One region of the Caulobacter sp. GW821-FHT09B11 genome, then DNA from elsewhere that is predicted to be linked to it. Evidence: predicted binding sites of a transcription regulator. Region 1 holds the regulator's gene; the other holds the start of a gene.
What was found. Region 1 encodes HrcA, which represses chaperone genes, less so after heat shock. Its sites were predicted from a motif close to GTTAGCANTCNNNNNNNNNGANTGCTAAC; they were not measured.
Positions count from the first base shown of each region.

Region 2: the regulator HrcA is predicted to act here: its motif matches at 8,134-8,162, upstream of groES (co-chaperone GroES).

Region 1 is NZ_JBWKPK010000016.1:92,209-107,543, reverse strand. Features, by position in the region: partial or broken gene AC07N1_RS13840 (DUF2061 domain-containing protein) at 71-241, shown strand; gene grpE (nucleotide exchange factor GrpE) at 444-1,061, opposite strand; gene hrcA (heat-inducible transcriptional repressor HrcA) at 1,075-2,151, opposite strand; gene rph (ribonuclease PH) at 2,275-2,991, shown strand; gene AC07N1_RS13820 (RidA family protein) at 3,236-3,583, opposite strand; gene AC07N1_RS13815 (thioredoxin domain-containing protein) at 3,614-4,042, opposite strand; gene AC07N1_RS13810 (helix-turn-helix domain-containing protein) at 4,085-4,315, opposite strand; gene AC07N1_RS13805 (DUF2975 domain-containing protein) at 4,336-4,866, opposite strand; gene rdgB (RdgB/HAM1 family non-canonical purine NTP pyrophosphatase) at 5,225-5,830, shown strand; partial or broken gene AC07N1_RS13795 (hypothetical protein) at 5,850-5,939, opposite strand; gene hemW (radical SAM family heme chaperone HemW) at 5,963-7,114, shown strand; gene rsmI (16S rRNA (cytidine(1402)-2'-O)-methyltransferase) at 7,172-8,044, shown strand; gene AC07N1_RS13780 (YraN family protein) at 8,041-8,445, shown strand; gene AC07N1_RS13775 (SirB1 family protein) at 8,442-9,257, shown strand; gene AC07N1_RS13770 (DUF6980 family protein) at 9,371-9,679, opposite strand; gene AC07N1_RS13765 (hypothetical protein) at 9,705-10,043, opposite strand; gene gshB (glutathione synthase) at 10,399-11,352, shown strand; gene AC07N1_RS13755 (YifB family Mg chelatase-like AAA ATPase) at 11,474-13,009, shown strand; gene AC07N1_RS13750 (response regulator) at 13,595-15,133, shown strand; gene AC07N1_RS13745 (AmpG family muropeptide MFS transporter) at 15,171-15,335, shown strand, end outside.
Region 2 is NZ_JBWKPK010000008.1:30,499-45,833, forward strand. Features, by position in the region: gene AC07N1_RS07695 (TonB-dependent receptor) at 1-318, shown strand, start outside; gene AC07N1_RS07700 (tryptophan halogenase family protein) at 445-1,983, shown strand; gene AC07N1_RS07705 (tryptophan halogenase family protein) at 2,024-3,550, shown strand; gene AC07N1_RS07710 (Fe2+-dependent dioxygenase) at 3,693-4,376, opposite strand; gene AC07N1_RS07715 (hypothetical protein) at 4,645-4,956, opposite strand; gene AC07N1_RS07720 (TonB family protein) at 4,988-5,830, opposite strand; gene groL (chaperonin GroEL) at 6,076-7,719, opposite strand; gene groES (co-chaperone GroES) at 7,783-8,073, opposite strand; gene AC07N1_RS07735 (VOC family protein) at 8,275-8,658, shown strand; gene AC07N1_RS07740 (DUF4345 family protein) at 8,698-9,126, shown strand; partial or broken gene AC07N1_RS07745 (hypothetical protein) at 9,163-9,357, opposite strand; gene AC07N1_RS07750 (methylated-DNA--[protein]-cysteine S-methyltransferase) at 9,318-9,842, opposite strand; gene AC07N1_RS07755 (hypothetical protein) at 10,145-11,179, shown strand; gene AC07N1_RS07760 (S1C family serine protease) at 11,259-12,338, shown strand; gene AC07N1_RS07765 (TraB/GumN family protein) at 12,347-13,321, opposite strand; gene AC07N1_RS07770 (TraB/GumN family protein) at 13,357-14,355, opposite strand; gene mutL (DNA mismatch repair endonuclease MutL) at 14,485-15,335, shown strand, end outside.

The sequences.
Region 1 (15,335 bases):
GAAAACCCGCTCTTGAACGGCGTCGTCAATACCTTATATTGATAATCAATCGCAATAAGAGCTCGCATCCATGCGCCTCGCCCTCAAGACCGCCACCTACGCCACCATGCACCTGACGGTGGCCATCGCCGTCGCCTACGCCCTGACCCGCGACTGGCGCGTGGCCCTGGCCGTGGGGATCGTCGAACCGATGGTCCAGACCGTGGCCTTCAACATCCACGAACGGCTGTGGAGCCGGGCGGGCAAGGAGAAGGCGGCGGCATAGGGTTTTCCCTCTCCCCTTGCGGGAGAGGGTGGCCTCCGAAGGAGGTCGGGTGAGGGGTCGCACTCACGCAAAACGCCGCGACGGCTGTGCAGCTGTCGCGGCGTTTGATTTCTGAGAGACCCCTCATCCGTCGGCTACGCCGACACCTTCTCCCGCAAGGGGAGAAGGATCAGGATAATCAAGCCTTGGTGTCGAACGACCCGCCCGACTCTTCGCCGGAAGCCGCATAGGGGTTAGCCGCGGCGGCGGCCGGTTCGGCCGGGGCCGGGCCGGTCGAGCCCTTGGCGGCCACGGCCACCATGGCCGGGCGCACGAGGCGGCCCAGCAGTTCGTAGCCGACCTGCAGCACGGCGACGACGCCGCCGGCGGCGACCTCGTCCGAAGGCTGCTCCATCACCGCCTGATGCAGGTGGGGATCGAACTTCTCGCCCTTGGTCGGGTCGACCTTCTTGAGGCCGTTGCGCTCGAAGGCCGCCTGCAGCTCCTTCTCGGTCATCTCGACGCCGACGATGTAGTTCTTCACCGCCGCGTCCTGCGAATCGCGCGGGCTGGCGGCGGTGGCGCGCGACAGGTTGTCGGCCGCGCCCAGCAGGTCGCGGGCGAACTTCTGGATGGCGTAGGCGCGGGCGTCGTTCATCTCGCGCTCGGCGCGGCGCTTGACGTTCTCGGCCTCGGCCGCATAGCGCAGCGCCTGGTCCTTCATGGCCGCGATCTCGGCCTTCAGGGCCTCGATTTCCTGGGTCAGGTCTTCGGCTTCGAAAGCGACATCTTCGGCCGGCGTTTGCTCGTCGGTCATATCCAAACAGTCCTCATCCATCGATCATCCGGCCGAGCACGCGGGCGGTATAGTCCACCAACGGGATCACCCGGGCATAGTTCAAACGCGTGGGGCCGATCACGCCGATCGCGCCCAGCACCTTCTGTCGCCCCGTCATATAGGGCGCCGCGATCACGGAGGAACCCGAAAGCGAAAAGAGTCGCGTCTCGGCTCCGATGAAGATGCGCACGCCCTCGGCGTCGCGCACGTCGTCGAGCAGGCCGATCAGTTGGCCCTTCTGCTCCAGGTCGTCGAACAGCTGGCGCACGCGCTCCAGGTCCTCGCGGGCGCCGCCCTCGGCCAGCAGGTTGGCGCGGCCTCGGACGATCAGGGCCCGCTCGGCCCCCTCCCCGCCGCCCCAGGCGGCCAGGCCGTCCTCCACCAGGCGCGCGGCGGTCTCGTCCAGCTGGCGGCGGGCCGTCTCCAGCTCGGCGCGGATCTCGTCCTTGGCCTCGGTCAGGGTGCGGCCGCGCAGACGGGCGTTGAGGAAGTTCGACGCCTCCTGGAAGGCCGAAGGCGTCAGCCCCGCCCCGCCGCGCATCAGCCGGTTCTCGACCGTGCCGTCCTCGAACACCATCACCGCCAGGGTCTGGCCGCCGCCCAGCGAGACGAACTCCACGTGCTTGACCCCGCCCTCGCGGACCGGGGTGACGACGATGCCCGCCCCGCCGGCCAGGCCCGACAGGATGGCCGAAGCCTCGTTCAGCGCCTCCTCGAAGGTGCGGCCCTTGGCGTAGAGGCGGCTTTCGATCTCGCGCCGCTCGTCCTCGCCGACGTCGCCGACCTCCAGAAAGCCGTCGACGAACATCCTAAGGCCCGCGTGCGTCGGCATCCGCCCGGCGCTGGTGTGCGGGCTGTCGAGCAAACCGAGCTGCGCCAGGTCCTGCATGGTGTTGCGGATCGAGGCCGGCGACAGCTGGATGCCGCCGCGCGACAGCGTGCGCGAGCCCACCGGCTCGCCGGTCTCCAGATAGGCCTCTACGACCCGGCGAAAGATGTCGCGGGCGCGGGCGTCCAGCTCGGTCAGGCCGGGCGTCCGAGCGATCGGTCCCGGAAAAAGCTGTGTCATGGCCCTTGGAGATAGGGTTGAGGGGCGAAAAAATCGAGCGGGGACTTGGAGGTTCCCGCCGGGGGGAGGATAAGCGGCGCCTTCAACCACGACTAGCCCCCGCCAACCAGACCGGAGTTTCCCATGCGTCCGTCCGAACGCGCCCCCGACCAACTGCGCGCCGTCACGCTGGAAACCGGCGTCAACCGTTACGCCGAGGGCTCGTGCCTGATCGGTTTTGGCCACACCAAGGTGATGGTCACCGCCACGGTCGAGGAGAACGTCCCCGGCTGGATGCGCAACAAGGGCGCCGGCTGGGTGACCGCCGAGTACGGCATGCTGCCTCGCGCCACCCACACCCGCGGCCGCCGCGAGGCCGCCGCCGGCAAGCAGACCGGCCGCACCCAGGAGATCCAGCGCCTGATCGGCCGCTCCCTGCGCGCCGTCGTGGACCTCAAGGCCCTGGGCGAGCGCCAGATCAGCCTCGACTGCGACGTCATCCAGGCCGACGGCGGCACCCGCACCGCCGCCATCACCGGCGCCTGGGTCGCCCTGCGCCTGGCCACCAACTACCTGCTGGAAGAGGGCGTGCTGAAGGCCGACCCGATCCTGGGCCAGGTCGCCGCCATCTCCTGCGGCGTGTTCAAGGACACCCCGGTGCTCGACCTCGACTACGAGGAAGACAGCAACGCCGAGGCCGACGGCAACTTCGTGCTGACCGGCGGCGGCGAGATCGTCGAGATCCAGGCCACCGGCGAAAAGCGCGGCTTCACCCGCGGCGAGTTCGACACCCTGTTCGGCCTGGCCGAAAAGGGCATCGGCGAACTGTTCGAATTCCAGCGCGCGGCGATCGGGAAGTAAGGGGAAGCGCTCTTGCCCCCTCTTCCATAGGGAGAGGGAGGGGCCCGCCGCGAAGCGGTGGGAGGGTGAGGGGTTTCACCGTTGGCAGGCAAATCCGAGATGGCGACCAATCGTCCGACGTCGAAGCTGGAAACGCCGCGCTTCATTCGGTGAGTTTGTTACCTCTCACCCTCCCACGCCTTGCGGCGTGGGCCCCTCCCTCTCTCAAAGAGAGAGGGGTAACCGAGTAAGCGTCGGTAGCTCCCTACCGCGCCGCCACCACCGTGATCTCCACCGCATAGTCCGGGCTGGCCAGCCGCGCTTCGACCGTCGTGCGGGCCGGCGGGTTTTCCGGATCGACCCAGGCGTCCCAGGCCGCGTTCATCGCGTCGATCTGGCCGATGTCGGCCAGGTGGATGGTCGCGCTGAGCAGGCGGGCCTTGCTGGATCCGGCCTGCGCCAGGGTGTCGTCGATCTGGGCCAGCACCTCGCGCGTCTGCTCCAGCACCGAGCCGCCCACGGTCTCCTCGGCGACGTGGCCCGACAGGAACACCACGCCGTTGAAGACCACCGCGTCGCTCCACCGCGCCGCCTTGCCGATACGTTCGATCATGTTGGGAATTTCCTTCTCGATGGGCGCTTTCTAACCCAGCGCCCGGGTCGTCCAGTCCACGATCTGCGACGCGCTCATCAGGCCGGCCTGGCGGGCGACCACCGCGTTGTCGCGGAACAGGATCAGGGCCGGGATGCCGCTGACGCCGAGAGCCGAGGCCGGCGCGGGATGGGCCTCGGAGTTCAGCTTCAGCAGGCGCACGCGCGGTTCGAGCTTGCCCGCCGCGGCGGCGTAGTTGGGCGCCATGGCCCGGCACGGGCCGCACCACGGGGCCCAGACGTCGAGCAGCACGGCCGCGCCTTGCGTCAGGCGGCGATGGCGGTCGAGGCCGGCGGCGTCGACCTCGATCGGACTTGCGGTGAACAGGGCGCTCTTGCAGCGACCGCACTTGCCGGCGGCGGGATCACGCTCTTGCGGCAGGCGGTTGGCCGCTCCGCAGGATGGACAGACGATTTGCATGGACCGCAGGTGTGGCGCGGGCGCCCTCGCCGCAAGGGCGCCTCAGTCCTCGTCGTGGCCCTCGCCCGGGCCGTGCTCGAAGGTCATCAGGTCGCCCGGCTGGCAGTTCAGCTCGCGGCACAGGGCGTCGAGGGTCGAGAAGCGGATGGCCCGCGCCTTGCCGGTCTTCAGGATCGACAGGTTGGCGATGGTCACCCCGACACGGTCGGACAGCTCGGTCAGCGACATGCGGCGTTCCAGCAGCACGCGGTCGAGATTGACGCGGATGGACATGGGGACGCAGAACTCCGCGGTCAGATGGTCAGTTCGGCTTCGCGACGAAGGCGGGCGCCTTCGCGGAAAACCTCGGCCAGGACGAACACCACCAGTACCGAGAACCAGGCGTTCAGGGTGAAGGAGCCGTCGACCAGCTTCTCGCCGTCGATCAGCACCCGGGTCAGGGCGGCGAACACGTAGCGCCCGATCTCCAGGGCCGCGAGAATCCCGCCCACCACCCGCAGGCGGCGCACGTTCTCGGGATGGAACGGGTCGCCCAGGGTCATGGTGGCGAAGATCTTGCGCAGCCGCTCGACGATGGCCATCCAGCCGCCCGACATCAGCGCCCAGCCGCCCAGGGCCGCGGCCGATCCCGGACCGTTCTTGGCCAGGGGCTCGGCCAGCTCGCTGGGCAGGATCGAGGCCAGCAGGTCGGTGTTGAAGCTCAGCAGCAGCACCAGGATGGTCACCAGGGCCAGCAGGCTGACCCAGATCCACAGCACGTAGTAGCTGACGTCGAGAATGATCTTCAGGAAGCTCGATACCGAGCCCGGCCCCAAGGCGCGCATGGGCTTTGTCCCCGCCAAAACCTTTTTAGCGACTCGCTCGCGGCGGTCGCCGGATTGAAGTCTAGAGCGAGTGGGCGAGGAACGTCACGGCCGAGATCGGCAGGCCCGCGATCAGCGCCACGGTCGCCAGGCGGAAGGCCGAGGTTTCCAGCAGGCTGAACAGGCGGGGCAAGGTCATCAGGGCGGTTCCAGGCGGGGGACGGAGAAGCCTTTCTCCGATGACGCCAGGATCGCCGATCGGCGGCCAGCGAACAATGCCGCTTATCGATAAACGATATTAAACTTTCGCAATGATCGGGCCTTGCGGCGACCGGCCGCCGGGGGTCTAACGGGCCGTCTTTTGTCGAGGAGCCGCGCGATGACCCTGAAACTGATCAACGGCCAGAAGATCGTCGCCGCCACCCACAATCCGGGCAAGGCCAAGGAACTGGCCGCCCTGCTCGACGGCCGTTTCGAGGTGCTGGCCGCCGGCGCCCTGGGCCTGCCCGAGCCGGACGAGACCGAGAGCACCTTCGTCGGCAACGCCCTGCTCAAGGCCCGCCACGCCGCCGACCTGTCGGGCGAGGTCAGCCTGGCCGACGACTCGGGCCTGTCGGTCGCCGCCCTGGACGGCGCGCCCGGCATCTATTCGGCCCGCTGGGCCGGCCCGACCAAGGACTTCGCCCAGGCCATGGACAAGGTGGCCGAGCGCATCGAGGCCACCGGCTCGGAAGACCTCGCCGCCTGGTTCACCTGCGCGCTGGCCGTGGCCTGGCCCAACGGCGGCCCGGCCGTCGTGGTGCAGGGCGAGGTGCACGGGACGCTGGTGTTCCCGCCGCGCGGCGACAAGGGCTTCGGCTACGACCCGATCTTCATCCCGACGGGCTACGACCAGACCTTCGGCGAGATGGAGCCGGCCCAGAAGGACGCCATGAGCCACCGCGCCGTGGCCTTCGAAAAGCTGAAGGCGGCGCTGTTTGAGTGAGGTCGCACAGGCCGCGGGCCCGCCCTCGTCCTTCGACAAGCTCAGGATGAGGGCTAGTGCTGAGGCCGCAGTAGAAATCCTCATCCTGAGCCTGTCGAAGGACGAGGATTTCGCCCCCTCGGTGATGGCCGCATGACGCCCGCCCTCCCTCCCCTAGGCCTCTACGTCCACTGGCCCTACTGCGCCCGCATCTGCCCCTATTGCGACTTCAACGTCGTGCGCGACCGGGGGCGGACCGACGAGCAGGCGGCTCTGGCCGACGCGATCGTCGCCGACATGACCGCCCAGCGCGCCCTGACGGGCGACCGCCGCCTGCTGTCGATCTTCTTCGGCGGCGGCACGCCCTCGCTGATGGACCCGGCCGCCGTCGCCCGCGTCATCGAGACCGCCAAGACGCTGTGGTCGCCCACCGACGACCTGGAGATCAGCCTCGAGGCCAATCCCACCGACGCCGAGGCCGGTCGCTTCGAGGCGCTGGCGGAGGCGGGCGTCGCGCGGCTGTCGCTGGGCGTCCAGGCGCTGGACGACGCCTCGCTGAAGCTCTTGGGCCGCAACCACGACGCCGGCTCGGCCAGGCGCGCCATCGCCACGGCCGCGCGCCTCTTCCCGCGCCTGTCGGTTGATCTGATCTACGCCCGTCCCGGCCAGACCGACGCCGCCTGGCGCGAGGAGCTGGGAGAGATGCTGGCCTACGGCCCCGAGCACGTCTCGCCCTACCAGCTGACCATCGAGGCCGGCACCGCCTTCGACCGCGCGGTGGGACGCGGCAGGATCGTCCCGCCCGACGAGGACCTGGCCGCCCAGCTGTTCGAGACCACGCAGGAGGTGCTGGAGGCCGCCGGCTTCGACGCCTACGAGGTGTCGAACCACGCCCGGGGCGCGGCCGCCCGCTCGCGCCACAACCTCGTCTACTGGCGGGGCGTCGACTATGTCGGCGTCGGCCCCGGCGCCCACGGACGCCTCACGCTGGAGAGCGGCAAGGTCGCCACCACCGCCCGCGCGAAGATCGCCGACTACATCGCCGCCGTGACCCGCGACGGGACCGGCTTCGAGCGCGAGGACCTTTCCGCCGTCGAGGCCGCCGAGGAACGCCTGCTGCTGGGCCTGCGCATCGACGACGGCGTGGCCTTTGCCGAGATGGCCGCCCTCGACCTGCGCGCGGACACGCCCAAGGTGAAATCGCTGGTCGAGTCCGGCCTTCTGGTCGATGACCCTGATCGTCTGCGCGCCACGCGTCAGGGCAGGCTCGTGCTCGACCGGCTTACGGGCATGCTGGCGACCTGATAACTGTTCGCGACACCTTCTCCGGGGCGGCGCCCCACACAAGGATAGTTTCGCGTCTTGAGCCGTCTGCTTCCCCCGCCCGTCCTGTCCGACGCCCCCCTCGCGCCCGGCCTCTATCTCGTGGCCACGCCGATCGGGAACCTGCGCGACATCACCCTGCGGGCGCTCGACGTGCTGGCCGCCTGCGACCTGCTGCTGGCCGAGGACACCCGCGTCACCGGCAAGCTGCTGTCGGCCTATTCCATCAAGACCAGGCTGGAGCGCCACGACGAGCACGTGGCCGAGCGCGCCATCCCGGCCATCCTGGAGCGGCTGGAGGCCGGCGAGCGCGTGGCCCTGGTCTCGGACGCCGGCACGCCGATGGTCTCCGACCCCGGCTACCGCCTGGCCCGCGAGGCCATCGCGGCCGGCCATCCGGTGTTCCCGATCCCCGGCGCCTCGGCGGCCCTGGCGGCGCTCACCCTGGCCGGCCTGCCGACCGACCGCTTCCTGTTCGCCGGCTTCCCGCCGCCCAAGAGCGGTGCGCGCAAGACCTTCCTCGAGGAATTCGCCAACGTCCGCGCCACCCTGATCTTCTTCGAGGGCGCCTCGCGGGTGGACGACGCGCTGGCCGACATGGCCGCCGTGTTCGGCGCCGATCGTCCGGCCGCGGTGTGCCGTGAACTGACCAAGCTCTACGAGACCTGCGTGCGCGGCCCGCTGGGCGAGCTGGCCGTCGACCCCCGCTTCGAGGCCCCCAAGGGCGAGATCGTCATTCTCGTGGGTCCCGGCGAGGAGAAGGCCGCCAGCGCCGACGACGCCGAGGCCGCCCTGCGCGAGGCTATGAGCCGCCTGCCCCTGGGCGAGGCCGCCTCGGAAGTGGCCAAGGCGCTGGGCCTGTCGCGCAAGGACCTCTATCGTCAGGCCCTGGCCCTGAAGGAGGCCGGATGACGGCCGGTCCCTTCCGCGAGATCCGCAGCGCACGCGGCGCGGCCGCCCGCCGCTCCGGCCGCCGGGCCGAAGCGATCGCCGCCGTCTGGCTGATGCTGAAGGGCTACCGCATTCTCGGCTTCCGCCTGGCCACTCGCGCGGGCGAGATCGACATCCTCGCGCAACGCGGACGCGTCTTGATCGTTGTCGAGGTCAAGAGCCGGACGAGCCTGGAGGCGGCGCTGGAAGCGGTGAGCTTCGAACAACGGATGCGCCTGCGCCGGGCGGGCGCGCTGGCCGCGGCCTCGCGCGCCGGGCTGAAGGGCATGGCCGTGCGCCTGGACCTGATGGCCCTGTCGCCCGGCCGCCCGCCTCGCCACGTGCCCGACGCCTGGCCGGACGACGGGAGGGCCTGGGCATGATCCGCGAGGAAGCGGAGGAAATCCTCACCCGCGCCGGCGAGCACGACGACGACGGCTTTCCGCTGTTCGAGGCGGCCCTGGCCTGCGCCGTGCACGATGATCCCGACCGCGACGAGCAGCCGGCCCTCGATCTCGCCCGCTCGTCGGTCGAGCGCCTGAAGGCCCGGCTGCAAAGCGAGTCGCCCGAGGAGGCGATCGCCGAGACCATGTCCGGCGACCTGCGCCTGACCGGCGACCTCCTGACCTACGACCACCCCGACAACGCCGACGTCATCGCCATCGCCGGGCGCCGCAAGGGCCTGCCCGTGGCGCTCGGCGTCTTCTACATCCACGCCGCCCGCCAGGCCGGGCTGGAGGTGTTCGGCGTCGATTTCCCCGGCCACTTCCTGCTGCGCATCGAGACCGACGAGGGTCCGCTGGCGCTGGATCCGTTCAGCGAGGGCCGGGTGGTGCTGCCGTCGGAGCTGTCGCGCCGGGCCCTGCGCACCGGCCTGATGCCCGACGTCGCCGCGCGCCTGGACCAGCTGATGGCCCCGATCTCCGACCGCGCCGTGCTGATCCGCCTGCAGAACAACATCTTCGCCCGCGCCCAGCAGGCCCGCGACTGGGCCCGCGCCGAGCGCTCGGCCCTGCGCCGCGCCCTGCTCGACCCCACCGACCACCACCCCTGGCTCGACGTCGCCGCCGCCCGCGAAGGCCAGGGCGCCCTGGCCGGGGCGCTGCAAGCCCTGTCGCGCGCGCAGACCCTGGACGGCGGGGCGACGATCGCGGCCCGAGCCGCACGCGAACGCGTGCGGCTGCGGCTGAACTGAAAGAGGGCGGCGCGGGAGCGGGTGCGGCTACGGTTGAATTAGCGCCTCCCAAAGTCTGCCCCGGAGCGTCGAAAAACGGACGTCGCGAAGAGCGGATTGGGTGAGAAGCGGTACTACTGCCTCAGTCGCCAAGCTGCAGTTTTGTACGGTTCTGGAACTGGATCTTTCAGCGGATCGAGACCCTGCGCCTCAAGCTCATCAAACCACTGATCCCGCTTGGACAGCGGTAGACGTTCACCGCACCAGGGGCAGAAGTAGATCAGTTGGCGCGAAGCCCCGCCCGGCGTCTCGACCGAGTACTCGTCGAACACCTCGTCGTACTCGACAACGACCTTTTCATTTTCCGGATGCGTGCTGACGTGTCCGGCGCCGGTTCCATGTGTCATGCCGCAACAATAGCGGTCGTCGTTCGCGGCGGCCAAGGGTGGTGAGCGGACGTTGCTTCGCTCACGACAAGCGCAACGCGGCAAGCGCCGCTAGATCGGGCATCTGACCGTGGGCGGTTGAGAAAACCTCGGGCGACGTTCGCGCCCGCTCCAGCACCGACGCTTCGCTCTCGATCCAACTGGCGAACCCTTGGGCCTGCCACGAGTAGCCCTCGGCATTGGCCAGCTCGAACAGCTTCTCGACAAAGCCCTCAGCCAGCGCCTGCCCCCAGGCCAGCGCCGCGTCAGCGGAGGGGGCATCGATCCAGACAGCCTCGCTGGATTCATGATCCCAGCCGCCGTCACGATTGGCGACAAACTCGTCCGGGCTCTCAAATCCAAATCTAAAGAGATAGCGCATGCGCAGACCATAGAGCTGACGCCGCCGGGTTTCACAACGGGTCGGGGCCGCAATTGGGGACCGCGCCGCGCGGGAGCGGGTGCGCTTGAACTGATCGCCCCCCTAATTCGCCTCCCTCGCCCTCGTGGCGAGGGCCCATGCCGGCGACAGCTCAGATCTCCGACAATCCTGCACGATCTGAGCGGCTGGACGATGGGTCCTCGGCGCAAGGTCGAGGAAGGCAGGAGGAGGAAACGGGAAAGCGAGAGAAGCGCCGCCCTTCCCCCTCGCAATCGCGCCGCTTCGACTTAACTAGACACCAGCGCCCCGGAACCGTGTACCTGTGCGCGCAAGTCAAAACGCCCCAGGAGTCCCCATGTCGTTGCGCGTCGCCGTCCAGATGGATCCCGTCCTGGGGATCAACATCGACACCGACACCACCTTCCTGATGATGATGGAGGCCAAGATCCGCGGCCATAAGCTGTGGTTCTACACGCCCGACAAGCTCTCCCTCGAAGACGGCCGGGTGTTCGCGCGCGCCCAGCCGCTGGAGGTGTTCGCCGAGAAGGGCGCGCACGCCAAGCTGGGCGAGACCGTGCTGCTCGACATGAAGGACGACGTCGACGTGGTGCTGATGCGCCAGGATCCGCCGTTCGACATGGCCTACATCACCGCCACGCATTTTCTCGAAAAGGTTCACCCACACACGCTGGTGGTGAACAATCCCGCGGAAGTGCGCAACGCGCCCGAGAAGCTGTTCGTCACCGACTTCCCCGGCGTGCAGCCGCCGACCCTGATCACCTCGGACCACGAGGCGATCTACGACTTCCGCGCCCGTCACGGCGACATCGTCCTGAAACCCCTCTACGGCGGCGGCGGCTCGGGCGTGGCTCGTCTGCTGGCGGACGATCCCAATCTCGACGCCCTGCTCGAACTGCACGCCATGATCGGCCGCGAGCAGGTCATCGCCCAGAAGTTCGTTCCCGCCGTCAGCAAGGGCGACAAGCGCGTGCTGCTGGTCGACGGCGAGCCGGTGGGCGCGATCAACCGCGTGCCGGCCGCCGGCCAGGTGCGCTCGAACCTGCGCGTCGGCGGCCGCGCCGAGGCCGTCGAGCTGACCGCCCGCGACAAGGAGCTGTGCGCCATCATCGGCCCGGAACTGAAGAAGCGCGGCCTGCTGTTCGTCGGCATCGACGTGATCGGCGAGTACCTGACCGAGATCAACGTCACCTCGCCCACCGGCGCGCAGCAGTTGAAGCGGTTCAGCGGAATCGACGCCGCCGCGATCCTCTGGGATCGGATCGAAGCCATTCGATCAACTTCTGCGTGAACAAGTGGCGCTAGTATACTGAATCGTCACACTTTCCCAAAACGTTCGATTTTTGTTCTTGCTCCGAACCGGTCCGCATGCTGGACTTGTGGATAACTAGGACAAAAACCGGGGGATCGGGATGGCGGCCAAGGTCGTCACGGTGGCGTTCGAGGGCGTCGAGGCGCGCCGCGTCGACGTCGAGGTGCAACTGACCGGCGGGGTTGTCGCCTTCGCCGTGGTGGGTCTGGCCGACAAGGCCGTGGCCGAGAGCCGCGAGCGGGTGCGCGGGGCTTTCGCCGGCCTCGGCCTGTCGATGCCGGGCAAGCGCATCGTCGCCAACCTGGCCCCCGCCGACCTGCCCAAGGAGGGCACCCACTTCGACCTGCCGATCGCCCTGGCGCTGCTCGGCGTCATGGGCGTGATCCCGGCCGACGCGCTCGACGGCTGGGCGGCGATGGGCGAGCTGTCTTTGGACGGCCGCATCGTCGCCTGCGCCGGCGCCCTGCCCGCGGCCATGGCGGCCGGGGCCATGGACCTGGGCCTCATCTGCCCCGAGGCCTGCGGACCGGAAGCCGCCTGGGCCGGCGGCACGCGGATCCTGGCGCCGCGCTCGCTGGTGGCGCTGATCAACCACTTCCGGGGCAGCCAGATCCTCAGCGCCCCCGCCCCCGGCCCGGTGGTCGAGGGCGAGCGGGCGAAAGACCTTCGCGACGTGAAGGGCCAGGAACAGGGCAAGCGGGCGCTGGAGATCGCCGCGGCCGGCGGCCACAACCTGCTGTTCGTCGGCCCGCCGGGCTCGGGCAAGTCGATGCTGGCCCAGCGCCTGCCCGGCCTGTTGCCGCCTCTGACCTCGGGCGAGTTGCTGGAGACCTCGATGGTCCACTCGGTGGCCGGGCTGATCGCCAGGGGCACGCTCACCCGCGCCCGCCCCTTCCGCAGCCCCCACCACAGCGCCAGCATGGCCGCCCTCACCGGCGGCGGGCTGAAGGCCAAGCCGGGCGAGGTGTCGCTGGCTCACAACGGCGTCCTGTTCCTCGATGAACTGCCCGAATTCGGCGTCCAGGCCTTGGACAGCCTGCGCGCGCCGCTGGAGACCGGCGAGGTGATGGTCGCCCGCGCCAACGCCCACATCCGCTATCCGGCGAGGGTGCAACTGGTGGCCGCCATGAACCCCTGTCGCTGCGGCCATGGCGGGGCCGGGCGCGGCGCCTGCGGCAAGGCTCCGCGCTGCCAGCGCGACTACCAGGGCCGGGTGTCGGGTCCGCTGATGGACCGCATCGACCTGGCCGTCGACATGCCCGCCGTCACCGCCGCCGACCTCGCCCTGCCGGCCTCCAGCGAAGGCTCGGCCGAGGTCGCCGCCCGCGTGGCGGCCGCTCGCCGGCTGCAGACGCAGCGCGCCGAGGACGTCATGCCCGGAACGCCCGAGGTCTTGAACGGCCGCGCCGAGGGCGAACTGCTGGAGCGCATCTGCGCCCTCGACGAGCCCGGCCGCACCCTGCTGACCCGCGCCGCCGAAGCCGGCCGCCTCTCCGCCCGCGGCTGGACCCGCACCCTGCGCCTGGCCCGCACCATCGCCGACCTGGAAGGCGCGGCGTCGGTCAAGCGGGTGCACGTGGCCGAAGCGTTGGCGCATCGGCGGACGGCGACGGCGGGGGAGATGGAAACCCTCTGATCCCTCTCCCCGCGCACCGGGGACTACGAAGTGGTGGAGGGGGCCAGACTGGGCACCGCGTCAAGATCGGGAAGGTGGCCCGAAGGGCCGGAGGGGGCCGTTTTCAGCTTCCGAGATGCGGGCCGGCCTTTCCCCCGCCCGCAACAAACCCGCCTCCCTCGCCCTCGTGGCGAGGGCCCATGCCGGTGACCGCTCAAACCTCGACCGTCCTGGCAAAGGTCTGAGCGGCTGAACGATGGATCCTGGGCACAAGGCCCAGGAAGGCGGTGTTGGGATTGGCGAGGGCGGGTGCGGGAGGGCGCGCCTACCTCTCCTTCCGTAAAATCCCCGCGAAAGCGGGGACCCAGGCTTTTTCTGAAACCCACGGTGCCTGATCCTTCTCCCCCAGCGGAGAGGGTGGTCTCCCGGAGGGAGGTCGGGTGAGGTGTCTCACAAACCTCCAAGCCGCGGCGGCGGTCAGGTCGGGTGGAGGCGTCCGATATCTGAGAGACCCCTGATCCGTCGGCCTTCGCCTACCACCTTCTCCTGCAAGGGGAGAAGGGTCGCCAACCTGACCTTAACCCGCGTCCCCTACAGTCGCGCGCCATGACCAAGACCCGCGACGCCGTCACCGCCGAACAGCTGGCCACGTTGAGCCACGAGTTCCGCACGCCCCTGAACGGGGTGCTGGGCATGGCGCGTCTGCTGGAAAACACCATACTCACCGCCGAACAGCGCTCCTATGTCGCCGCCCTGCGCGAGAGCGGCGACCACCTGCTGAGCCTGGTCAACGACGTGCTCGACTTCGCGCGCCTGGGGGCCACGGCCCTGGAGCTGCATCTGGCCCCTGTGCACATCGAGGACCTGCTGCGCCAGGTGGCCGAGCTGATGAGCCCGCGCGCCCACGAGAAGGGCGTCGAGATCGCCTGGGCGGTCGAGCGCGGCCTGCCGCCGCTGCTGGCCGACGAGGGCCGCCTGCGCCAGGTGCTGCTGAACTTCGCCGGCAACGCCGTGAAGTTCACCGAAAAGGGCGGCGTGCTGATCACCGCCCGCGACGTCGGCGAAGGCCGGGTGCGCTTCTCGGTGGCCGACACCGGGCCGGGCGTCGCGCCCGAGCAGCGCGAAAGCATCTTCGAGGCCTTCGTCCAGACCGATCCCTCGCACCAGGCCCAGCTGGGCGGCGCGGGACTGGGCCTGGCCATCGTCGCCCGCCTGGCCGCCGCCATGGACGGCGCGGCCGGCGTCGGCGAGGCTTCTGGAGGCGGCGCCGACTTCTGGTTCGAGGCCCCGTTCGAGCGCCAGCCCGTCGCGCCCCCCGCCCCGCCGCTGGAAGGCCGGTTCGTCGCCGTGGTCTCGCCCAACCCGGTGGTCCGCGAGGCCGTCGGCGCCCAGGCCATCGCGTCGGGCGCCTGGGTCAGGAATCTGGCCGGCCTGGACAAGGTCGACACCCTGCCCGCCGCCACCGTGCTGCTGGTCGACGCCGCCCTGGCCGCGCCGGACCGTCCGCTGGCCGCGCCGGCCGGCCGCGCCGCCGTGGCGCTGCTGACCCCCGACCAGCGCGAGCTGATCCCCAGCCTGTCGAAGGCCGGCTTCAGCGGCTATCTGATCAAGCCCCTGCGCCGCGCCTCCCTGGTCACGCAAGTGCTGTCGGCCAAGCCGATCGACGCCGCCCTTGAGGCCATCGTCACCCCGGCCGAGGCCCAGGACGACCGCATCGCCCCGGCCGCCGCCCCCGGCGCCCGCGTGCTGCTGGCCGAGGACAATCCGATCAACGCCCTCTTGGCCCGCACCCTACTGGAGCGCGAGGGCTGCACCGTCGACCGCATCGCCAGCGGCGACGAAGCCGTGGCCGCCCTGTCGCGCGGAACCTACGATCTCGTCTTCATGGACCTGCGCATGCCGGGCCTGAACGGGCTGGAGGCCACCCGCGCCGTCCGCGAGAAGGGCGTCGACACCCCGATCCTGGCCCTGACCGCCGACGCTTTCGACGAAGACCGCCGCCAGTGCCTGCTGGCCGGCATGGACGACTTCCTGGTCAAGCCCCTGACCCCCGCCGCCCTGCGCGAGGCGCTGTCGCGCTGGACCGGCCCCGACCGCCCGCGCCGCTGGACGAACGTCGCGACGCGCGCCAAGGTCGCCCGCTGACGGGACCCGCGCTTTCCCCGTCTTCGGGGAAGATCGCATGAGCCAGGACACCACTGCCGAGACGGCGGCGCCGGCCAAGAAAAGCCTGCTCCAGACCCTGGCCTTCTTTCTCGAGCGTCGCAGCCTGGTGATGCTGGGCCTGGGCTTCGCCTCGGGCCTGCCCTTCATGCTGATCTTCGACACCCTGTCGCTGTGGCTGCGC
Region 2 (15,335 bases), on a different contig from region 1:
CAGTTCAACCTGGTCGGCTGGTACCAGGACGACAAGCTGCAGGCGCGGGTGGCCTACAACTTCCGCACCGATCGCCTGTCCGGCACCATGGGCGGCGGCGGCGGCCGGACCATCCCGGTCATGCAGGACGCCACCGGCTACGTCGACGTCAACGTCAGCTACGCGGTCCGCGACAACGTCACGGTCTATTTCAACGGCTCGAACGTGACCGGCGAGATCGAGGACTACTACCTGAAGTTCGCCAAGGGGAAGGAACAGTACTCGTCGCAGAACGAGTTCGAGCCCCGCTACGTGATCGGCGTCCGCGCCAAGTGGTGATCTGACTTTCCTCCTGCGCCCGTCGTGATGGCTCCCCTAGGGCCGCCGCGACGGGTCTTTTTTGTTTGAGCGGGGTGCTTTCCGTTTGCGCTTTCGGGCGCCAGTTTCGGTCGGGGAGGATCGGCCATGAGCCAAGACGTCCGCGAAGGGCGCATCCGCAGCATCGTCATCGTCGGCGGCGGCACCGCCGGCTGGATGGCGGCCGCGGCCCTGCGTCGTCACTTCGGCCAATCGCCGATCGACATCACCTTGGTCGAGAGTTCCGAGATCGGCACGATCGGGGTGGGCGAGGCGACCATCCCCACCATCCGCGCCTTCTACCAGAACCTGGGCCTGGACGATCTGGAGGTGCTGCGCGCCACGCAGGGGACCTGCAAGCTCGGCATCCGGTTCAAGGACTGGATGGCCCCGGGCTCGGCCTTCATCCATCCCTTCGGCCTCTACGGCCAGGACCTGAACGGGGTGGCCTTCCAGCACTACTGGGCCAAGGCCCGCGCCAGCGGCGAGGTCGGGGCGTTCGGCGAATATTGCCTGGGCGCGTCCCTGGCGGCGGCGGGCAAGTTCACCGTGCCGGCGGCCAACCCGCCGTCGAGCCTGTCGGTGTTCGACTGGGCCCTGCATTTCGACGCGAGCCTGTTCGCCCAGCTTATGCGCCGCGTGGCCGAGGCCAACGGCGTCAGGCGCATCGACGCCAAGGTGGTGAAGGTCAACCTGCGGCCCGACGACGGCTTCGTCTCCTCGCTGGACCTGCATACCGGCCAGACCATCGAGGGCGACCTCTTCATCGACTGCTCGGGCTTCCGGGGCCTGCTGATCGAGGAAGCGCTGGAGACCGGTTACGAGGACTGGTCGCACTGGCTGTTCTGCGACCGGGCGCTGGCGGTGCAGAGCCAGCCGCCGGAAGGGGCCGAGCCGCCGCCCTATACCGACGTCACCGCCCACACCGCCGGCTGGCGCTGGCGCATCCCGCTGCAGCACCGCTACGGCAACGGCTATGTCTATTCGAGCCGCCATATCGACGACGAGGCGGCGAAGGCCGAGCTGGTCGCGGCCGTGCCCGACAAGCTGCTGCACGAGCCGCGCCTGATCCGCTTCACGCCGGGCCGCCGCAAGCAGGTGTGGAACCGCAACGTCGTGGCCCTGGGCCTGGCGTCGGGGTTCCTGGAGCCGCTGGAAAGCACCTCGATCGCCCTGATCGAGACCGGGATCGAGAAGCTCAAGCAGCTGTTCCCGGACCGGAGTTTCGACCCGGCGGTGATCGACGAGTTCAATGACTGGTCGCGCCGCGAGATGGAGCGGGTGCGCGACTTCGTGATCCTGCACTACAAGGCCGCCCAGCGCGGTGACACGCCGTTCTGGCGCACCACTCGCGACGCCGATATCCCCGAGACCCTGGCCCGCAAGGTCGAGCTGTTCCGCTCGCGCGGCCACGTGGCCCGCTATCGCTGGGAGATGTTCCAGCCGCCCAGCTGGCTGGCGATCTTCGACGGCTTCGGAATCTGGCCGGAGGGCTGGGATCCGGCGCTGGACGGGATCGACGGCGCGGCCCTGGCCGCCAGCCTCAACCAGATGCGCGCCGGCGTCGCCCGGGCGGTGGCCCAGGCCCCGACCCACGGCGAGTTCCTGCGCCGCTACGTCGCCGCCCAGCCGGCGGCGGCCGAATAGACGACAACGATAAAAGACAGAAGACGACGGGAGAGGCCCGATGGCCAACAATCTGCGGAAGATCGTGATCGTGGGCGGCGGCTCGGCCGGCTGGATCACGGCGGCGATGATCAGCCACTATCTCAAGGACAGCCCCTGCGAGATCGAGCTGATCGAGTCCGAGCAGATCGGCATCATCGGCGTCGGCGAAAGCACCATCCCGCCCTTCCTGCAGCTGATCCGCAGCCTCGGCATCGACGAGGTGGAGTTCATGCAGGAGACCCAGGCCGCCTTCAAGCTGGCCATCCGGTTCGAGAACTGGCGCCAGAAGGGCGACGTCTACTACCACCCGTTCGGCCTGATCGGCGGGCCGGTGGACGTGCACGAATTCTACCAGGTCTGGCTGCGCGGCAAGGCCGAGGGCCATCCGTCGAACCTGCAGGACTTCGCCACCGCCTCGGTGATGGCCGACCGCTGGAAGTTCATGTCGCCGGCCATGGCGCCGCGCACCATGATCGCCAACGCCAACTACGCCGTGCACATCGATGCCGCCCTGCTGGCCAAGTTCCTGCGCAAGTTCGCCGAGGCCCGGGGCGTCAAGCGCACCGAGGGCATCGTCAGCGACGTGGCCACGCGCCCCGACGGCTTCATCGAGAAGGTGATCCTGCAGGATGGCCGCGAGGCCTCGGGCGACCTCTTCATCGACTGTTCGGGCTTCCGCTCGCTGCTGAACGGCAAGGCCCTGGGCACCGAGTTCCTCGACTGGTCGGACGTGCTGCTATGCGACCGCGCCATCGCCGTGCAGACCGCCAACATCCGCGACCCGCATCCCTACACCCTGGCCCAGGCCCAGGACTCCGGCTGGCGCTGGCGCATCCCGCTGCAGCACCGGGCCGGCAACGGCTACGTCTATTGCAGCCAGTTCTGCAGCGACGACGAGGCCCGGGCCACGCTGATGAGCCAGGTCGAGGGCGAGGCCGTGCGCGAGCCCTGGCTGGTGCCGTTCAAGACCGGCATGCGCAAGCAGCTGTTCAACAAGAACTGCGTGGCCATCGGGCTTGCGGGCGGCTTCATCGAGCCGCTGGAGTCGACGGCGCTGCACCTGATCTATCGCGGCGTCGACTACCTGCTGCGGTTCTTCCCCGACCGGGACTGCGACGCCACCCTGGCGGCCGAGTACAATCGGCGCATGCGGGCCGACTACGAGGAGATCCGCGACTTCATCGTGCTGCACTACTTCACGACCAAGCGCGACGACACGCCGTTCTGGCGCGCCTACCAGCAGGTGACCCCGCCGGAAAGCCTTCGCGAGCGGATCGAGCTGTTCAAGGCCAGCGGGGTGCTGCGCGACGGCGTCGACGACATGTTCCGCGCCCCCAGCTGGCAGTCGGTGATGGAAGGCATGGGCATCCGGCCCCAGCGCTACCAGCAGCTGGTGGACACCCTGCCGGCCGGGGTTGTGAAGGGCCTGCTCGACAAGTCCGCCCCGATGCTGAGCGACCTCGTCGACACCCTGCCCAGCCACGGCGACTTCCTGCGCCAGTACTGCCCGGCGCCGGTGCCGGAGGCGCTGAGGAAGGCGGGGTAGAATGCGAGGAACCTCCCCCTCTGGGGGAGGTGATCGCGAAGCGATCGGTGGGGGGGAGCGGTTGCTGACCCGCCGACGCCTCGGAAGCTGAAAACGGCCCCCCACCGGCCTTCGGCCGCCTCCCCCAGAGGGGGAGGTTCTTTTACACCTCGGCCCACATCCGCAGCAGGTTGTGGTAGGTCCCCGTCAGCGACAGCACTGATGCGTCGCCCTGGCCGACCTGACCGGCCAGGCGCTGGATCGAGACGTCCATGTCGAGCAGCAGGCTGCGCTTGGCGTCGTCGCGCACCAGGCTCTGGATCCAGAAGAAGCTGGCGCTGCGGGTTCCGCGCGTGATCGTGGTCACGTGGTGCAGGCTGGAGGCCGGATAGAGGATCAGCGAGCCGGCCGGCAGTTTGACGAGGTGGCTGCCATAGGTGTCCTCGACCACCAGCTCGCCGCCGTCGTAGTCGTCGGGATCGGTCAGGAACAGGGTGGCCGACAGGTCGGTGCGGATCTGGGCGCCCGTGGCGGGGTTTCGGCGGATCGAGTTGTCGACGTGGTCGCCGAAGCCCATGCCCTCGCCGTAGCGGTTGAAAAGCGGCGGCAGGATGGTGTGGGGCAGGGCGGCCGAGACGAACAGCGGGTTGCTCTGCAGGGCCTGGACGATGATCGCCCCGACCTCGCGGGCGGCCGCGCCGTCCTGCGGCAGCTGCTGGTTGTTCTTGGCCATGGCCGCCTGGAAGCCCGAGGTGGCGTTGCCGTCGACCCACGGGGCGGCGTCGATGATCGCGCGGCAGCGGGCCACTTCGTCGGGGCTCAGCACGTCGGGGATCTGCAGCATCATGGCGGGTCGGCCTTCGTCGTCTCGTGCTCAGGCTTTAGGGCCTGGAGCGGTCGCGGGCAATGCGAACGGCTCGCAGCAGATTGCGTAAGGGGACAGGGCGCGATCGCGCGCTCTCAACGGAGGTGGCCGCTCCCATCCTCCGTAAAATCCCCGCGAAAGCGGGGACCCAGGCTTTTTCTGCAATCCGCCGCGCTCGACGATAAAACACCTGGGTCCCCGCTTTCGCGGGGATTTTACGGGGATAATGAAGCGCTGTGCTCCCTGGCCTCTAGAACAACCACCGCCTCGGATACTTGTCGCCCAGGGCCCGCGCTTCGCCGGTCTTCAGGCCGAGTTCGCGCATGCGGTAGGCCAGGAGCTGGTGCATGGCGTCGACCGGTTCGCGGCCGTCGAACGGGCTGGAGGCGATGCCGCCGGCCTGCTGGGCCAGGTCGACCGCCGCCCATTCGGCCAGGGCCCGGTCGGCCTTGCCGACGGCGAAGTAGTGCGGGACGGGCGTGCGCTCGCCGGCGACCTCGACCATCACGGCGATCACCCAGCCAAGGGGGATCATGTCGGCGTCGGGGCGCTGTCGGAACATGGGCCGGATGTAGCGGTCCGGCGGCCCAGGTTCAATGCAGAGCCTTGATCGCCTTCTGAACCTCGCAGTTCTTGAGGATCTCGCAGTAGCGGTCGTCGAACGTCTTCTGGATCTTGTCCTGAAGGGCGGTCATGTCGGCGCCGACGGCCTCCTCAAGCTTTTCGGAGCGGGCGCGCAGGGCCGAGCCCAGGGGGCCCTCGAAGAAGGCGACGCTGCCCTTCAGCTCTTCAATCGACAGTTCGCGCGCCAGGGACTGGCCGGCGCTTTCGATCACGGCCTCGCGGATGATCGGCTTGGTGGCCTGCACGGCTTCGTAATAGGCGCGGCGCTCCTCTGGCGAGGGATCGGCCGACTGGTCCTGAACCCGCTGCTGGATCGCCATCTCCATCATCCCCTCGACGGTCTCGGAGATGCCCATGGCGATGGCCAGGCGGCGGCCCAGGTCCAGGGCCTCGGCGGGCGGCGCCGGCAGGTTGGGATCGCGCGCGGCGGCCTTGGGCATGTCCTCGGGAACGGAGAAGGTGATCGGGATCGTCACCTCCGAGGTCGTCGGCTTGCCGCAGCGGGTGGCGGGGATGAACAGCATGTCGTGGCGCAGGCTGATCGCCGCGTCGCCGAAGCCGAACTCGGGCGGGGTCTCGGACACCACGTCGCAGGCCGTCGTGCGGCCCTCGGCGTCGATGTCGCAATGGATGATCGCCTTGCCGCCCTTGTTGGCCGCCGCCGCCGCGGGCGGATAGGCCCACCAGATGCGGTCGGCCGACAACGGGACCTTCCAGTTGGGCCGGGTCGGCGGGATCGAGGGATCGCCGCCCTCGGGACAAGGCGTCGCCGCCGTCGCGGCGGCCATCATGGCCGCGATCCAGAAACCCATCTCGAAACTCCCCCGACACCAACAAGCTTGAGCTAGGGGAGTGCAATGCGTCTTGCAACCAGATTGCGAGCGAGGGTCGCGCCGCGAGGCTTCCGGCAAGGAAAAAGGGCGGAGCCTCGCGGCCCCGCCCTTCTCTTTATTCAGTCTAGGTGACTGGATTTCTAGATTAGAAGTCCATGTCGCCGCTCGGGATCGGCGCGCCGATCCCGATCCCTTTCGAGAATGGGCGACTTTATGGATTTCTCTTAGAAGTCCATGTCGCCCATGCCGCCCGGCATGCCGCCGCCGGCCGGAGCGCCGCCGCCCTTCTTGGGGGCTTCGACGATCGCGGCTTCCGTGGTGATCAGCAGGCCGGCCACCGAGGCGGCGTTCTGCAGGGCGGTGCGCACGACCTTGGCCGGGTCGATGACGCCGTCGGTCACCAGGTCGACATACTGCTCGGTCTGGGCGTTGAAGCCGAACGAGGGGCTGTCGTTTTCCAGGATCTTGCCGACCACGATCGAACCTTCGACGCCGGCGTTCTCGGCGATCTGGCGGATCGGCGATTGCAGGGCGCGACGGACGATGGCGATGCCGGCCGTCTGGTCGTCGTTGTCGCCGGTCACGCCGGCCAGGGCCTTGGAGGCCTTCAGCAGGGCGGTGCCGCCGCCGGGGACGATGCCTTCATCGGCGGCCGCGCGGGTCGCGTTGAGGGCGTCGTCGACGCGGTCCTTCTTTTCCTTCACTTCGACTTCGGTCGAGCCGCCGACGCGGATGACCGCGACGCCGCCGGCCAGCTTGGCCAGACGCTCTTGCAGCTTTTCCTTGTCGTAGTCCGAGGTGGTGTCTTCGATCTGGCGCTTGATCTGGGCGATGCGGGCCTCGATCGCGTCCTTCTCACCGACGCCGTCCACGATGGTGGTGTCGTCCTTGGTGATCGAGACCTTCTTGGCGCGGCCGAGCATGTCGAGCGACACGTTCTCGAGCTTGATGCCCAGGTCTTCCGACACCACTTGGGCACCGGTCAGGATGGCGATGTCTTCCAGCATGGCCTTGCGGCGGTCGCCGAAGCCCGGAGCCTTGACGGCGGCGACGCGCAGGCCGCCACGCAGCTTGTTGACGACCAGCGTGGCCAGGGCCTCGCCTTCGACGTCTTCGGCGATGATCACCAGCGGGCGGCCCGACTGGACGACGGCTTCCAGCACCGGCAGCAGCGGCTGCAGCGACGACAGCTTCTTTTCGAACAGCAGGATGAGCGGCTCTTCGAGCTGAACTTCCATCTTGTCGGCGTTGGTGATGAAGTACGGCGACAGGTAGCCGCGGTCGAACTGCATGCCTTCGACGACGTCGAGTTCGGTTTCGGCGGTCTTGGCTTCTTCGACGGTGATGACGCCTTCGTTGCCGACCTTGTCCATGGCCTTGGCGATCATCTCGCCGACTTCCTTGTCGCCGTTGGCCGAGATGGTGCCGACCTGGGCGATTTCGCCGTTGGTGGTGACCTTCTTGGAGGACTTCTTGATGTCCTCGACGGCGATGGCGACGGCCTTGTCGATGCCGCGCTTCAGGTCCATCGGGTTCATGCCGGCGGCGACCGACTTGAGGCCTTCCTGGACGATGGCTTGAGCCAGCACGGTGGCGGTGGTGGTGCCATCGCCGGCCTTGTCGTTGGTCTTCGAAGCCACTTCGCGGATCATCTGCGCGCCGAGGTTCTCGAACTTGTCAGACAGTTCGATTTCCTTGGCGACCGAGACGCCGTCCTTGGTGGTGCGCGGGGCGCCGAACGACTTTTCGATGACGACGTTGCGGCCCTTCGGACCGAGCGTCACCTTCACGGCGTTGGCGAGCACGTTGACGCCGCGCAGCATCTTGTCGCGCGCGTCGGAGCCGAAATAAACGTCTTTAGCGGCCATGGTGGGCGCCTTTCTAATCTTGGGAATTTCGTGAGGAAGGAAGCCGTCGGGAAGGGAAGCCGATTAGGCTTCGACCACGCCCAGAACGTCGCTTTCCTTCATGATCAGCAGGTCCTTGCCGTCGACCTTCACTTCGGTGCCCGACCACTTGCCGAACAGGATGCGGTCGCCGGCCTTCAGGTCGAGAGCGACCAGGTCGCCCTTGTCGTTGCGGGCGCCGGGGCCGACGGCGACGACTTCGCCTTCTTGCGGCTTTTCCTTGGCGGTGTCGGGGATGATGATCCCGCCCTTGGTGGTGGTTTCTTCTTCGACGCGCTTCACGAGGACGCGGTCGCCCAGGGGACGAAATTTCATGTGTCTTCTCCGTCGGAACGGTTTCTGTAAAAGGCTTCGTTAGGCCGAGGGAGCGTCGCTGTTAGCAGTCGCTCCCATCGAGTGCCAACGCCAGGCACGAGTTAGGCGCCGGCCCTTGGGGAGTCAAGGACGACGCCGGCGAACTTTTTACGATCGCGGTAAACGGCCCTGGAAAACGGGGCGCAAACGGGAGGGTCTTCGATGTTCGATCATCTGGGGTTCGGGGTCGCCGATTTCGAGCGCTCGGCCGCTTTTTATGACGAGGCCCTGGCGCCGCTGGGGATCAAGCGGCTCTACACCGTGCCCAAGGAGCACACCGGCGGCATCGACGTGGTCGGCTATGGCGCGCAGCGTCCGCAGTTCTGGATCTCGGGCGGCGGCGGGACGAGCGGCAAGCTGCACGTCTGCTTCGCGGCCAGAACCCGCGCGGAGGTCGACGCCTTCTACGAAGCGGCGATCAAGGCCGGCGGGACCGACAACGGCGCGCCCGGACTTCGCCCTCATTACCACGAACATTATTACGGCGGCTTCGTTCTGGACCCGGACGGGTTCAATGTCGAAGCCGTCTGCCACGCGCCCGCCTGAGTCCCGCCCGCCTGAGTCCTTTTCCGGAGACCGTCCCTGATGTCGAGCTACGCCCTGTCGCTGATCCTGGCCGTGGTCGCTTGCGTGATCGGAGGCGTGCTGGGCGGGCTGGTGCTGGCGCGACCGGATTCGATGCTGGGCCTGGCGGGGCTGAAGAGCGAGGAAGAGAGCGCCGCCGTCACCGAGGGGCGAGCCTTCGGCGGCCTGCTGATCGCCTCGCACGGCGCGGCGGCGTTGTTCCTGGGCTGGCAGTCCAGCGCCGGCGCGGCCATGGCGCTGGTGCTGGCGGTGGCCTGGTTCGGCGCGGCCTTCGGGCGCTTCGTCTCCATGCTGATGCAGAAGGCCGGCGGTCGCTTCAACTACGGCAGCATCGTCCTGGACCTGCTGATGGGCGTCACCCTGGCCCTGCCGTTCTTCAACCAGGGCGCCCTGCCTCTGCACCGCATCGGCGGGAGCATGCTGGTTTAGCGGGGGGGCGGGCCAACGCCGCTCGCACCCCTTTTCTCCCGTCATTCCCGCCCTTGTGGCGGGAACCCCTGGTTCCGCTGACACGTGAGATGCAAGCGGATCGCCAGCGATCCGCCCCATCTGCACCTGCGGCTGACAGAGGGGTTCCCGCCACAAGGGCGGGAATGACGGGAAGTAGGGGGATGGCGACGCTACCGCCCCGGCCGCGCGCCCTCGTGCGCCAGCAGCCAGGCCTTGCGTTCGATCCCGCCGCCGTAGCCGGTCAGGGTTCCGTCCGCGCCGACCAGGCGATGGCAGGGCACGACGATGCTGAGCGGGTTGGCGCCGTTGGCCGCGCCGACGGCGCGCACGGCCGCGGGGCGTCCGATGCGGGCGGCGAGGCCGGCATAGGTCAGGGTCGTTCCCGCCTTCACCTCGCCCAGGGCTCGCCACACGCTTTGCTGGAAGGCCGTGCCGCCTGTCGCCCAGGGGATGGCCGACAGGGCGGCGAGCTCGCCTCCGAAATAGGCCGTCAGCGCCTGGCGGATCGCGGCGGGCGCCGGGCCGCTCGCCAGCGGCGCCTGGCCGTAGTGCAGCCGCAGCAGGCGGTGCAGGCGATCCTCGTGGTCGTGGAAGTCGGCCGCCCGCAGCCGGCCGTCCTGGTCGGTGACCAGCAGCATCTCGCCGATCGGGCTCGGCGCGCGGTCGAGAATGAGGCGAGGGCTCAGCGTCGGCATGGCGACATTATGGCCGGGCCAGCCTTCGCCGTCCGCCCGTTTCTTGCGGCGTCGCGTTTCTCTTGCGTCGGTTGAATGGACGGTCGTGTTGCGTCGTATTTGTGGAATGTCGGATCGCTGACATTGGGCGCTATGATTTGTCGTGTCTCTGACTTACTGAAAACTGGACCGTTCGGGTGCGACATTATGCGCACGAAAACTGATCGAATACATGTCGGTTAAAGGTCGATTCACCACGCCGATTACGACCTCGTCAACCGCGCCGGCCGCCCAATGCCCTCGAAGTCGGGAGGCCTTTGGGCATGGCGTGGAACAAGCATTGGATGGTGGCCGGCGCGGCGGTGGTCGCCCTGGCCGTGGGAGGGCTCTCCATGGGAGGGCTGGCGACGGCGCGCCAGGAGCGTGAGGCGCCGGGCGTCAGCCTGGCCCAGGACGTGGTGGCCGCGGCCAGCGCCTTCGAGACCTACACCCGAGGCGCCGGCGCGATCTCGCCCGCGGCCTTCACCGACGGCGAAGGCGTCGCCGGCGCCCTGAAGGCCGGCGCGGCCTACAAGGCCGAGCAGTTCGAAGCCGGCATGATCGCCTACGGCGCCATCGCCGCCCTGCAGGAGCCGGCCTTCCTGGAGGGCGTGCGCCGCGCCGCCCGCGAGACCTCGCGCGAAGCCCTGGTCGAGCGCCTGCTGGCCTCGCCCGAGAGCGTCGTCGAGATCGAGGGCGTTGGCCTGGCCGCCGCCCGCGCCCAGGTCGCCCTGCAAGGCCGGGGCGCGCCGCTGGCCATCGCCGGCCGGTCGGTCAAGCAGTCGGCCTATGACATCCAGCGCCAGACCTGGTCCAAGGGCGCGGTCGCCGACAACGCCGGCCGCCTGGCGCGGGTCAAGCAGCTTTCGGCCACGGTGTTCACCCCGGGACGCGACGACGCGGGCCGGCTGATCCAGGCGGCGACCGGCGCGGGCGGCGGCTTCGCCGAGGGCGGCGCGGTGTTCACGCCGGTGACCGTGCGCTCAGCGGCCCTTGCGGCCCTGGCCGTGCTCGACGCCGCCGGCGACGCCGACGTGGCGCGCCTGGCCCCGGTGCTCAGCGAGAGGAAGGCCAACTTCTGCATGAAGATCGCCAAGCTGAACCTCTACCAGTGCCTGGCCGTCGCCGGTCCGCACTACGAGGACGTCTTCTGCCTGGGCCAGCATGCGCTGATCGACACGGCCCAGTGCGTCAACGACGCGGCGGGCGCCGGAGCGGTCGCGTCGTCCGCGGCCCCGCCGCCGCCGCCCCGTCCGCAGGGTTTCGTGATCCCGGTCGCCAGCGTCTCGCCGGCGGTGCTGGCCGAAGGCTCGCGCTGAGCCGGGCGTGAAGAAGGCTTGATCGCCGAACGCCGTCATCGTTAACCTTTCCCTCGACGACGACCGTCGGGGGGCGGGGATGAAGGCTCGGAAGTACGAACTGTTCGCGAGGGCCAGGCGCCCGCGCCCCAGCCGGGCGCGGGAAATCCTGGCCTATCCGGCCGAGGCCCAGTTCGTGTTCGACGCGGGGACGCCGCCGGCGCGTCCGGCCCGCGTCGACGAGGGCGACCTGCTGGACGCCTATTCGAACGCCGTGGTCCGGGCCGTCGAGACGGTCGGCCCCAGCGTGGTGCGCATCCACCCGATGCTCGACGACCCCAACCTGCAGGGCGTGGGTTCGGGCTTCGCCGTGGCCGGGGGCGGGGTGCTGCTGACCAACAGCCACGTGGTGCAGGGCGCGCGTCGCTTCGTGGTCATCACCGCCGACGGCCGCAGCCTGACGGCGCGCTGCATCGGCGACGATCCCGACACCGACCTGGCCCTGCTGAAGATCGACCAGCCGGTCGACCTGCCGCCGGTGCGGCTGGGCGATTCCAAGGCCCTGCGGCGCGGCCAGCTGGTCATCGCTATCGGCGCGCCGCTAGGCTTCGAGGCGACGGTGACCACCGGGGTGGTCTCGGCCCTGGGCCGGTCCCTGCGCGGCGAGCGCGGGCGGCTGATCGAGGACCTGATCCAGACCGACGCCGCCCTCAATCCCGGCAACAGCGGCGGGCCGCTGGTGGCCTCCAACGGCGAGGTGATCGGCGTCGCGACCGCCGTCATCGTCGGCTATCCGGGGCTGTGCTTCGCCGTGGCCGCCAACACCGCCCGCTTCGTGATCGGCGAGCTGCTGGCCCACGGCCAGGTGCGGCGGGCCTCGATCGGCGTCGTCGCCCAGCAGGCGCCGGTGCCGCCGCTGCTGGCCCGCTCGACCGGCGTCACCCAGGGCTATGCGGTGTTCGTCGCCCAGGCCGACCCGGGCGGCCCCGCAGCCAAGGCTGGCGTGCGGGCCGGCGACCTGCTGATCAAGGCCGGCGAGCGTCCGCTGACGGGTCTCGACGACATGCTGCGGGTGCTCGACCACGCCTGCATCGACGTGGCGACGCCCTTCGTGCTGATCCGCGAGGGCCGGCTGATGACCACGACGATCACGCCGAGGCTCAGGCGCCGAGGCGGCTAAGGGGGCGACTAGTTCACGCCGTCGGGCGTGGTCACCTTGAAGCCCCGGGCCTTCAGCTGCTCCAGCACGCCGCCCTCGGCGACCAGGCCGCGCAGGGGAAAGGCGGCGACCGCCTTGCCGGGCTTCTTCATCGCCTCGGCGACCGCGTCGGCCTGCGCGGCGGTCATGCGTCGGATGCTCTCGGAGATGCCCGGCATGGCCATGTTGCAGCGGTCGGCCTCGCGCGGCTTCAGCAAGGCGTTGCGCACGTCGCCGTCCGCCCAGGCGCGGGCCGCGCGGCGCGCGGGTTCGGGGCCGGCCTCGACCTCTTCGATCACCCCTTCCAGGCAGGCCAGGCCGCCGGCCTCCGTTTGCTCGCGGACCAGGGTCTTGAGCATCGGCATCGCCTTGAGGCTGGCGGCGGGGCGCGCCTTGACCCTGTGCTTGCGGGCCAGGCGATCGACGGTCTTCTCCGGCTCCTGGCTGTTCATCCCGCTCTTGCGGCCGGCCCCGATGGCCAGGAAGACGCCCGCGCCCAGCGGTTTCCACAGGCGCCACTCGCCCTCCTTCAGCCCGGCCGATCTCCAGGCCTTGTCCAGGCGCGGGGCGAGCTGCGGAGCGACCTGGTCGAGCGGACGCTCCGCCTTCATCTTGTTGCGCAGCTTCAGCAGGGCTGGGATGTCGGTCAGGCCGGCATGGGCCTGGGCGGGCAGGATCACCGCGAAGGCGCCGTCCAGCCGCCGTTCCAGCACCGAGGTGTCCCAGGTCATGCCCTTGGGCAGGCTGTCGGCCATGCCCAGCACATAGACCGTGGTGTCGCCGTCGCTGACCTTCCACCAGGCCGGACCCGGCAGCTTGGCGTTGACCACCAACTCCTCGACCACGTTGGCCTCGGGATCGTCGATCGCCCGGGCGTCGCGCCGAAGACCGGTGTCCTGGGCGTAGGCGAGCGGAGCGGCTGACAGGGCCGCCAGGGCGGTCAAGGCCGCGAAACGTCTGAGCACGATGTGACTTTCCTGTTCGCGTTGGCGGCCGACGTTCACTCGTCCGGCGTCGAGACCTTCAGGCCCTTGGCCCGCAGTTGGTCGAGCACCCCGTCCTGGGCCAGCAGCGAGCGCAGCTCGATGACGGCGACGGCCTTGCCGGGCTTCTTCAGGGCCGCCTCGATCGCCTTGACGGCGTCGTCGCGGCCCTCGCGCAGCTCGCGGGCGATGGACGGGGTGGAGTCCAGGCAGCGCTGGAAGCCGCGATCGGCCGCGACCACCTCGCGCACCTGGCCTTCCGCCCAGCGCCGGGCGGTGGGCTTGATCCCGCCTTCGCCGCTTTCGGCCTGGCGCAGGCCGGCGTCCAGGCACAGCAGCTGCAGGGGCTGCGGCGCCGTCGCCAGGGCCTTGATGGCGTCGGCGAGACTGTAGTTCGAGAGGTTCTGGATGCGGGGACGCTTGGCCAGGTCCCGGCTCCTGGCGATGTCGCGGATGCGGTCGGTGACGCCGCCGACGCTGATCGAGACGTTGCCGTCCTGGCTGTTGGCGACCAGGAAGCCGGCGAAGGCGGGCTTGGTGTCGTCCATCGAGCTCGGCTGCTGCTTCGTCGCCTTCAGCCGCGCTTCAAGACGCGCGCGCAGGTCCGGCGGCAGGGTCTGGCGCATCGGCTGTTCGGAGAGAAACAGCTTGCGGCCGCCCATGACCAGGGCGATCAGGCGCACGACGCTGATGTCGGCCTCCTGGCCCATGATCAGCACGTTGGCACCGTCGAGGCGGCGGCGCAGCACCGACTCGTCGGCCTTGGTGTCGGTGGGGACCATCGCCGGGACGCCCAGCACGTAGACGGTGGTGTCGCCGTCGCTGACCTTCCACCAGGCCGGCCCGGGCAGGCGGGCGTTGACGATCAGTTCCTCGACCAGGTTCTCGTTGGGATCCACCCGTTGGAGGTCGATCGGCCCGGAGGCGTCGACCGCCTGTTGCGCTAGGGCGGGACCGGCGCAGAGGGCCAGGATGAAAGCCGCGAGGGCGGGGGCTGCGGCGACGCGATGGATCACTATCTCTCGTCCTCGGCTTGTTCGGAATCGTTCTAGGATGGCGGTTCGTCGCAAGCTGAACCGTTCTCAACCGAGGCGGTCAAATTAAGTCGCCGCAATGCAGGCCCGTCCTGCGCCGAAAGTCCGTCCATGCCGATCCGTCGCCTGCCGCCCGAGACCGTCAACCGCATCGCCGCCGGCGAGGTGGTCGAGCGGCCCGCGAGCGCCATCAAGGAGCTGGTCGACAACGCCATCGACGCCGGCGCCACCCGCATCGAGGTGGAAGCCCACGGCGGCGGCCTGACCCGGATCCTGGTCGCCGACGACGGCTGCGGCATGAGCGCCGAGGAACTGCCCGTCGCCATCGAGCGCCACGCCACCTCCAAGCTGGCCCCCGACGACGAGGGGCTGTGGGACCTGCTGCGCATCCACACCATGGGCTTCCGGGGCGAGGCCCTGCCGTCGATCGGCTCGGTGGCGCGGCTGCAGATCAGCTCGCGGGCCAAGGGCCAGCGCGAGGCCTGGTCGATCCTGGTCGAGGGCGGCCGGGTGGACGACGTGGCCCCCGCCGCCTTCGCCGGCGACAACGGCACCCGCATCGAGGTGCGCGACCTGTTCTACGCCACCCCGGCGCGGCTGAAGTTCATGAAGTCCGAGCGGGCCGAGGCCCAGGCGATAACCGAGGAGCTGAAGCGCCAGGCCATGGCCCACGAGTCGGTGGGCTTCAGCTTGGACATCGACGGCCGCCGCATCCTGCGCCTGCCGCCCGAGCATCCTGGCCCGCAAGGCCGCCTGGCGCGCCTGGCCGCCGTGCTGGGCCGCGACTTCCAGGACAATGCGCTGGAGATCGACCAGACCCGCGACGGCGTGCGGCTGTCGGGGTTCGCGGGCCTGCCGACCTACAACCGCGGCAACGCCGCCCACCAGTACCTGTTCGTCAACGGCCGGCCGGTGCGCGACCGGTTGCTGCAAGGCGCCCTGCGCGCGGCCTATGCCGACTT